Regions from separate parts of the Methylobacterium fujisawaense genome, predicted to be linked through region 3. Evidence: riboswitches for the same ligand, from Rfam matches in the RefSeq annotation. Region 3 holds a riboswitch; each other region holds the start of a gene.
What was found. A riboswitch is a leader RNA that binds a small molecule or an ion and turns the genes downstream of it on or off. The one in region 3 is predicted to bind cobalamin.
Positions count from the first base shown of each region.

Region 1: linked by a shared signal. The riboswitch ahead of ABC766_RS23945 (CbtB domain-containing protein) and the one ahead of ABC766_RS04795 (TonB-dependent siderophore receptor) in region 3 are both predicted to bind cobalamin.
Region 2: linked by a shared signal. The riboswitch ahead of ABC766_RS07175 (TonB-dependent siderophore receptor) and the one ahead of ABC766_RS04795 (TonB-dependent siderophore receptor) in region 3 are both predicted to bind cobalamin.
Region 4: linked by a shared signal. The riboswitch ahead of ABC766_RS09400 (TonB-dependent siderophore receptor) and the one ahead of ABC766_RS04795 (TonB-dependent siderophore receptor) in region 3 are both predicted to bind cobalamin.

Region 1 covers NZ_CP155000.1:5,045,058-5,047,251, forward strand. Annotated here, with positions in the region: gene ABC766_RS23935 (DUF1636 domain-containing protein) at 1-152, opposite strand, end outside; gene ABC766_RS23940 (CbtA family protein) at 145-882, opposite strand; gene ABC766_RS23945 (CbtB domain-containing protein) at 899-1,081, opposite strand; cobalamin riboswitch at 1,118-1,310, opposite strand; gene ABC766_RS23950 (discoidin domain-containing protein) at 1,477-2,194, shown strand, end outside.
Region 2 covers NZ_CP155000.1:1,488,174-1,490,367, reverse strand. Annotated here, with positions in the region: gene ABC766_RS07175 (TonB-dependent siderophore receptor) at 1-1,283, opposite strand, end outside; cobalamin riboswitch at 1,603-1,795, opposite strand; gene ABC766_RS07170 (hypothetical protein) at 1,962-2,194, opposite strand, start outside.
Region 3 covers NZ_CP155000.1:1,021,087-1,023,280, reverse strand. Annotated here, with positions in the region: gene ABC766_RS04805 (RluA family pseudouridine synthase) at 1-8, opposite strand, end outside; gene ABC766_RS04800 (NUDIX hydrolase) at 151-585, opposite strand; cobalamin riboswitch at 725-917, shown strand; gene ABC766_RS04795 (TonB-dependent siderophore receptor) at 1,202-2,194, shown strand, end outside.
Region 4 covers NZ_CP155000.1:1,977,458-1,979,651, reverse strand. Annotated here, with positions in the region: gene ABC766_RS09405 (hypothetical protein) at 1-175, shown strand, start outside; cobalamin riboswitch at 743-949, shown strand; gene ABC766_RS09400 (TonB-dependent siderophore receptor) at 1,141-2,194, shown strand, end outside.

The sequences.
Region 1 (2,194 bases), 2.6 Mb from region 3:
GACAGGCATTCCACCGCCTCGACCCGCAGGTTCGGCGTGCCGGCGCTCCGGGCCTGAAGCGCCTCCAAAAGGCGTGCTCCGGCGCGCGGTCCATCCGGATCGTCGTCCGGACGGCGGCAGGTCGTGCAGACGTACAGGACGGTCTCAGGCACGGGCCGTTCCCCGTTGCGTGTCGCGGGAAAACGCCTGCCACGCCCAGCCGAGCCCCAACCCGATCAGGATCCAGAAGACGAAGCTGATCGCCAGCGACCGGGCGGCGAACTGTGCGGCCAGTGCGGCCGGAAGCTCCGACGCGCCCTCCGGTGCCTGCGGGGCGCCGACGACGTGGGGGGTTACGATCAGGACGAGGCCACCCAGGATCGTGATCAGAGCACGGCGGATCGTGATCAGGTAGAGTCCCATTCCGGTCGCCGCCGCGGTCATCACCCACCAGGCCTGCCGCGCGGCCAGCGGTGCAGCGGCGCTGCCGGGCAGTTCCGGCGGCAGGCCGAGGCCCGGCGCAAGGGCGACGCTGGCGAAGCCCGCCACCGCGAAGGCGAGACCGACCTGCGGCGTCGGCTCGCGGCCGCAGGCGATCATCACCGCGCCGAGCAGCAGGGCGTAGCCGACGCCGCCGACGAGGGTCGCAAGACCGGTGAAGGCCATCCGCGGCAGGCCGGGGCCGGGCTGCCATTCCGGTGCCGCGTCGGGTGCGGCATGGTCATGCCCGGCATGGGCCAGCACGATCGGAAGGGCCTTCGCGGCCTGATGCGAGGGTTCCTGCTGCTCGTAGCGCTCGGCCGCGACGATCAGCGGCGAGGTCAGCGTGAGTTCGAGGCCCGTTACAACGGCAGCCGCGAAGAAGCCGGCGGCCAGGGCCGCCGACAGAAGCCGAATGATCATCCCTGCGCCGAGGGCGTCAGTGACAGGGGAAGTTCTGGGTATGGCGGAAGTCGTGCGCCGCGTTGTGGAACGCGATCGCCGGCGAGAAACCCGCCATGAACAGCAGGCCGAGGCCCAGCATGGCCGCGAGCGCGACGGCGACCGGACGCTCCGACGAGCGGGTACCGGCGGCGACGGGGGCGAGGGTCTGAGCGGTCATCGTCGAGTGTCTCCAGCCGCCCCACCGGCGGCATTGCGGGATCCTGTTGCGACGGCAGGTCTCCTGGCTCGCGGCTCGGCGCGCCCACCGCCTTCCCGGATCGCTCCGGTGGCGCTTGGCAGGCGCTCGCCGCTCACAGTTGCGGGGGCAGCCGCGGAATCGGGGCGAAACCCCTCACCGCATTCCCTTTTCACCCCGTTGCCAGGGCACCGTCACCGGCACGTTGTAGACGCATGCCGGCGACGACACAACGGAGCGGCGCCAGATCCGTTCGGATTCCCGTGCGTCCCTTCGCGGGTGGCCGGGCTTGACGTCCGCGCCCTGATGCGGGCACCGCCGCACCGGATGCCCGGCCGGCCCGGCATGGGCGCCTCCGCTCAGCTCTCGGAGACCCGATGGCCCTCGCAGACGATCCGAGCCCGGTCCTCGTCGATCTCGCGACCGGCCGCGCCCCCCGGATCGTACAGGATGAAAACACCGCCTGGCTCGAGATCGATCTGGGCGGTCGCTTTCCGATCCGCGCGGTCGCGCTGCGACCCGTACAGGATACTGTAGCGCCCGAGGTCGGCGATGTGGCCGTCGAGGTCTCGCAGGACGGCGTCACGTGGTCCGCGCCCGACATCGTCGGCTGGACCGCCAAGCCGGGCGCCCTCGTGGCCGCCATCGGAGCCGACGAGCGGGCCTGGGCGCGTCTCGTGCGGATCGCGGTGCCGGATCCGGCGCTCGTCGCAGGCGTCGACATCCGCGCCGATGAAGCCGCCATCGACCTCATCGCCCTGCGGGCGCTGCTCGGGCTCGACATCACGCTCTTGAACGAGAAGCCCGGCGCTAACGTCTACGTCACCTACAATCTCGAAGCCGCGCCTGGCCGGGCTAGCCGCAACCTCGTCGGCCTGTCACTGTTCGAGAACGGCGCCTTCGGCAATTGCCTCGTGCAGTACATCATCGCGGTCTCGATCGCGAAGGCGCTCAACCTGAAATACATCAAGGTCCCGAAGGTCGACCGCAGCAAGGTGATCTTTCTGACCGAGAGGCTGACCTGCGACGGCATCACGTTCATTCCGCCGGACGAGTCGCTTCCGCCGGACGGCTACTTCCTGTCAGGGCTGTATT
Region 2 (2,194 bases), 470 kb from region 3:
GAGGCCGCCACGTTGCCGTAGAACGAGAGGAAGGAGAGCGGCTGGTAGACGAGACCCGCACGTGGTGAGAAGCCGGTCCGGTCCTGCTCCGTCCGCTCGTTGCCGACCTTGTCGCGGAAGGTCTGGTTGTAGAAATCGGTCCGATTGCCAAGGAGCAGCTTCCACTCCGGGCTGAGCGCGATCTGGTCCTGCACGTAGACGGCGGTGTTCCCGACGTTCTCGCTCGCGCTGTAGCGCCGGGTGAAGGGCGGCTTGGTGTGGCCGTAGACCGGGTTGAACAGGTCGATGGCGAAGGGGTCGAGCCGCGGCGTCGAGCGCAGCAGGTTCTCGGTGCTGTTGTAGCGCTCGTTCTCCAGGCCGAGCAGCACGGTATGGGCGAACGGCCCGGTGTCGAAGTGCCCGACGAGCTCGGCCTGCCCGATGGCCACGCCCCAGGTGAAGTCGTGCCGGCGGAACTCGCGCACCAGGGTGCGGCCGTCGTCGAGAAGGCCGGTCGCGCCGGTCTGCAGGCCGGTCAGGCTGCCGGTGTTGAAGTGTCCGGCGACCCTGAGCTGCCAGTCGGCATTGAAGGCGTGATCGAGGCGGATCTGCAGGATCCCGGCTTCTGACACGGAGTCGTCGCCCGGCTCACCGAAGAAGCGCGAGCGCGGTACGAGGCCGAGGCGGTTGTTCACTGCGACGGTGCCGCGGTCGAAGGTCTGGCGGTTGCGCAGGTACTGCGCCTCGACGGTCAATTTGGTGTCCGGGCTGATCAGCCAGCTCACCACGGGCGCAGCCAGGACGCGGTCGCCGTCAACGAAATCGCGGAAGCTGTCCTGCCGCGCGAGCGCGCCGTTGAAGCGGTAGAGGACGGTGCCCTCCTCGTTCAGTGGCCCGCCGGCGTCGACGGTGGTGCGCGCCGTTCCGAAGCTCCCGAACAGCGTGCCCATCTCGACGAAGGGCAAGGCCACCGGCTGCTTGGTCAGGATGTTGATGGTGCCACCGGGGTCGCTGCGCCCATAGAGTGCCCCGCTCGGTCCTTTAAGCACCTCGATGGACTGCACGTTCTGGGTGTCCGGCGCGCCGTTGTAGCCGCGGGCGATGTTGAAGCCGTTGAAGAAGATGTCCTGGGTGGCGAAGCCGCGCACCGAGTAGAGCGCGAGGTTCTGGGCGCCGAAATCGTTCTGCTTGCCGACTCCCGGCACGTAGTCGAGGGCGCGCTCGACGCGCGTGGCGGCGGTGTCCCGCAGGACCTCCTGGGGCACGACGTCGACCTGCTGGGGCAGCGAGAGCCGCGGCGTCACGGTCTTGGTCCCGCTGTAGAGATCCTTGACTTGGTAGGTCGGCGCGGCGGTGTAGCTGCCCTCGACCGAGAGCGGATCAAGAACCACAGCGGCCGCTGCCTCGGCAGGGTCTCCCTGGGCCAGCGTCGGAGATGCGCCCGGAAGGGCAAGCGCGAGCGTCGCGACGCATGCGCGAAGCTGCCTCTGGCAAATGGAACGGGACACGGGCCTCGGACCTCGGGACGGCAGTGGCACGTCACCGCGAACGAGGCCTCGCCAGCCGCGCTAGCGCACGGCCGTCTCGACACCCGTCAGGACCACCCCGCCCGACGCGTTTCGCGTGTGACCACGGCTGACGGCAGGTCTCCTGGCTCGCGGGTCGCCGCCCTTGCACCGTCTTCCCGGGATAACCCCAGTGACGTTGTGGTGAAGGGCTCGCCGCTTACAGTTGCGGGGACAGCCGTGGCTTCGGGACTAGCCCCAACCACGTTCCCTTTTGATCCCCGAAGGGAACCGTCAAGCTTGAGCTACGCTTCACGAGAATGTGAGTCAACGCACCGGCGGCTGCCGTTCGACGGGCTCCTGTGAAACGGCACGCGTGAGGTCGCGGTGACCTGAGTTGCGTCGGCAGAGTGATGACACCTCAAACTCTCCTTGGGCGGGATCGGGAACGCGCGGCGACGCGGCCAACAGGCTCGCCTACTCGACCTTCAGCCGCTTAGCTGCAGCGGGGCAAAGCATCTTGAACTGCTCGACCATGGGCGGCATGCCCGACGCGCACGAGGTGTCGGCGTCAGCCCCGAATGGGAAGCGGGCCTTCCTGACCTGCCCGTTGCCGTAACGGTAGCCGACCGTGCCGGTTCGGCAGTTCGCCTCCGCGGTCATCGTGGCTCGGCCTTCGCTACGCAAATAGCTCGCGACGCACTGGGCCG
Region 3 (2,194 bases):
GTCGTCATGCTTCCGCCGGCACCCGTCTCCGCTTCGGACGGAGCGTCCGGGCGCATGGGCCGCGGCGTCGCGGACGTCCGGACCGATGGGATTGCACGGCTGTAGCATCGCCCGCGCGCAGCGGCAAAGGCGGCAGCGCGATCGCGCCCGTCAGGGCTCCGCGTCCCACGCCGCGCGGAGCCAGGCCTTCAGGCCGGTCGGGAAGAGTTCCGGCCCGCCCGGGACGTCGAGCCCGTCGAGATCGCACCACCGCGCCACGCAGGCGGTGCCGCAATCCTCGTGGAAGACGAAGCGCTCCTGTCCGTCGAACCGGCCGGGCGGCAGGGCGACCGGGAACAGGAACAGCACCTCGTGCCCGACCTGCCCCTCGTGCAGGAAGATGTTCTCCACGACGCGCGGGCCGCCGAGCACCGTGACGGTGATGCCGAGCTCCTCTTCGAACTCCCGGATCAGCGCGTCCTCGGCCCTCTCACCGAATGCGACGCTGCCACCGAGGGGCCGGACACCTGTCAGCCGCCCGTCATCCGCATGGATCTCCGCCACCAGCAGGCTATCGCCGCGCCGGGGGAGCCCCAAGGCCTTCACGCGGATCTCCGCAGGGGGACGCCAGACCGTCATGCCGAAACGGCTAGATCGTTCCCGACGGCGCCGCAACGAACCGGCGGGCCGCCGCATCGATCCACGACAACTCCCGGACGTGCGGTTGACGCCCGGACGCACGACGGCCAAGCTGTTCCTCGACGGTTCCCCTCGGGGATCAAAAGGGAACGCGATGAGGGGTCCGCCCCGAAGCCGCGGCTGCCCCCGCAACTGTAAGCGGCGAGCCCTTCACCACCACGTCACTGGGTCACCCCGGGAAGACGGTGCGAGGGCGGCGACCCGCGAGCCAGGAGACCTGCCGTCAGCCGTGGTCACACGCGAAACGCGCCGGGCGGGGTGTCCTGGCGGGTGTCGAGGCGCCGTCGATCCCGAGGGGAGACGGCCGCCGAGGCCTCGTTCGCGGTGACGTGCCACAGCAAGCGCGCCCGCGACGCCGTTCCCATGTCCGTCTCCACCGTTTCACGACCTGCGATCCCTGTTCCGGGAGGCCTCCGCGCACCCGTTCAGGCTCAGGTTTCCAGATGGTCGAGGCATTGTAATGTTATTACAATGCTTATAGGACGAAGGGGCCGGCGCGCGCCGTGTACGGACCGCTTCCCCCATGCTTCTCTCGATCCATCGCGCCCGCTCCGGCGGGCCGGCTCCCCTCTGCGGCGTTCTCCTCGCGCTCCTCGCCAGTCCGACCGCCGCCCAGGAGGCCGTCACCCTGGATGAACTCTCCGTGGCCGGCGCGGGCGGAGACCCGAACCGCGCTGCGCCGAACGGCCTCAATCTGCGCACCCCCGACCGGACCGCGAGTCGCCTCGGTCTGACGCCGCTGGAGACGCCGGCCAGCCTCGACATCGTGTCGGGCGAGACCGCGCGGCTGCGCGGCCAGGATACGATCGCCGAGGCCGTGACCCAGGACGCCACCGGCATCACCACGATCGCGGCACCCGGCAACGGCAACGGCGCCTTCACGTCCCGGGGCTTCGCCGGCCCGAACTCGATCCAGCAGCTCTACGACGGCACGCGCTTCTACGTCGGCGCCAACACGGTGACCTTCCCGTTCGACACGTGGAACGTCGAGCGGATCGAAGTGCTCCGCGGCCCGTCTTCGGTGCTCTACGGCGACGGCGCCATCGGCGGCGTGATCAACGTGGTGCCGAAGAAGCCGGTCTTCGTGCCGATCAACGCCGCCCGCGCCGTTGTCGGCACGGATGGCGTCGCGCGCCTTGCGTTCGATTCGGGCGGTGGAATCGGTCAAGCGGAGTTCGGCGACACCTTCGCGTATCGCCTCAACGTCAGCGGCAATCGCGCCGACGGCTGGATCCGGCCGGAGGGCGATTTCCGCAACCTCGCGGTCTCAGCCGCCCTGCTGTTCCGGCCGAGCGCCGATCTGGCGTTCAGCCTGAGCCACGATCTCGGCTACCAGGAGCCCGCCCGCTACTGGGGCACGCCGCTCGTCGAGGGACGGATCCCGGATCTCATCCGGTTCAACAACTACAACGTCCGGGACGCGAAGATCACCTGGGCCGACAACTGGACCCAGCTCAAGACCGAATGGTCGCCCTCGGCCGACATCACGATCCGCAACACCGCCTACCGGCTCACC
Region 4 (2,194 bases), 960 kb from region 3:
GGCGCTGGCCGCCTTACCCCTGTTGACCTTCGCCACGTTCGCGGACGCGACGGCCGCTGGCCCCGCACCGGGCAATGCGCTGGCCGGACCGACGGTGTCGGAAGCCAGGGTCACCATCGGCCGTCACAAGGCACTTCCGAAGAAGAAGCGTATCCATCGCGAGCGGAAGATGTAGCGGCGATCGAGAGAGCGCAGATTCTCGCTGTGACTTGACCGGCTGGCTTTGAACCGAACCGATCGAGAGCATGTGCCCGGTGCAAAGCCAGCCGGTCAGGGTATCGGGTTCGCGCCGAACGAGAAGTTTTGGCACGGGGCCACCGCGACTACGGCGATGACGCATGCCGCGATCCAAGGCTGGACGGCAAGGCCGGCCCTGAAATGGAGCGGGTCACCGAAGGACCGTATGCCGGGTCATGAGCTCGGGCCGCGCGTTCGGCAATCAGCAACACGATGCCAAGAGCGGACCATCGGATCTCCAATCAGCTGAGACGCTCGGCGCCCAGCGGCGCATGAAACAGGGCGTCGATGACCGCTCGTCCGTTCGGTTCAGGATGGCGCATATCCAGCCGCCATCGGCCCGCCGATCTCGTTCGGACCCACGTCGTCCGAGCCCAAACCGGCCCATCACGGCAACTTGAGAGCCATGCGTTCCAACAAGGATCGGGCTGTGGCCATAGCGCCACACGTAACGTAACACTGTTACAAAGTTTGTCAGGCCCGTTGACCGGATGCGCGCCGGTGGCGAATATCGTCCGGCCAAGGTTCTTCGGGTCCCGGCCCGGAGCTAAGACGGGAATTCGGTGCGCTTTTCGGAGCGAATCCGAAGCTGCCCCCGCAACTGTGAGCGGCGAGCGCCTGCCACCGATGACCACTGGTGCTTGCACTGGGAAGGTCCGGCGGGCGCTTTGACCCGTGAGCCAGGAGACCTGCCTTCGGCACGATGACGTCCCTCGGGCGGGGTGCCCCGGCGGAGCGCGCGGTGTCGCCGTCTCGTGGGCGACGCTGCCCGTATCCCCGTGGCTTCCACCCGGCAACAGCGAGTGTGTGGTGGCGACCTCCGAACGTCCGTCTCACGGCGAGCCTGCGCGGTTTTCAGCGCCATCAGCGCGTCGTCCGCGGACTCCGCATCGCGGTCGGCGGTTGGCGCTCGCCGCTGTCCTCTCGGCCGGGCTCCCGATCGAGGACGTGCGGGCGCAGGAAAGCGTGACGTTGGAGGAACTCTCGGTCGAGCAGGTCGGGGAGGGTGCCGGCCGCACGACGGCCTCCGGGCGCGGCACCATCGGCCTGATCGGCCCGACGCCGGGATACGGAGCGGGCACGGCCGTCAGCGCCACGCGCACCGCCACTCCGCAGATCGACGTGCCGGTGGCCGTCTCCGTGGCGCCGCGGGAGACGATCACCGACCTCGCCGCCACCCGCGTGGACCGTGCGTTCAACTATCTGCCCGGCGTCGCCCAGCAGAACAATTTCGGGGGGCTTTCGATCTTCAGTTACGCCATCCGTGGTGTGACGACCTCGGAGATCTACAAGAACGGTTTCCCCCTCAATCGTGGGACCCCGCCTCCGCCCGACGCGCAGAATATCGAACGCATCGAGGTGCTCAAGGGACCGGGTGCGGCCCTGTTCGGACGCAGCGATCCCGGCGGGCTCGTCAACCTCATCACCAAGCAACCCACCGCCGAACGGTTCGTCGAGTTCGGCAATCAGGTCGATTCGTTCGGTCTGACCCGCGGTACCATCGATGCCGGCGGTGCCCTGAACGCGGACGGGACAGTCCTCTATCGCTTCAATCTCTCCGCACAGGGGGCCGGCAGCTTCCGCGACTTCGTGGACAGCGACCGGCTGCTCGTGGCTCCAGTGGTGAGTTGGCAGGTCACGCCGGACACACGCGTTACGGTCGAGACCGAGTTCGTGAAGAACCGCATCGTCTTCGACCGGGGCGTGATCGCGCTCAACCGCCAACTCGGCTTCCTGCCGCTTTCGCGGTTCCTCGGCGAGCCCGGTCAGAGCACCTACCAGAACAACAATTCGCTGCAGGTCCGCGTCGATCATCGCTTCGATGAGAACTGGCAGATGCGGCTCGCCGCTTACTTCAACACCGGCGATCTGGAAGGGGAATCGGCGGAGATCCGCGGCATCGCCGCCAACAACCGCACTGTCTTTCGCGACCGCAACGTGCGCGACTATCGCTGGG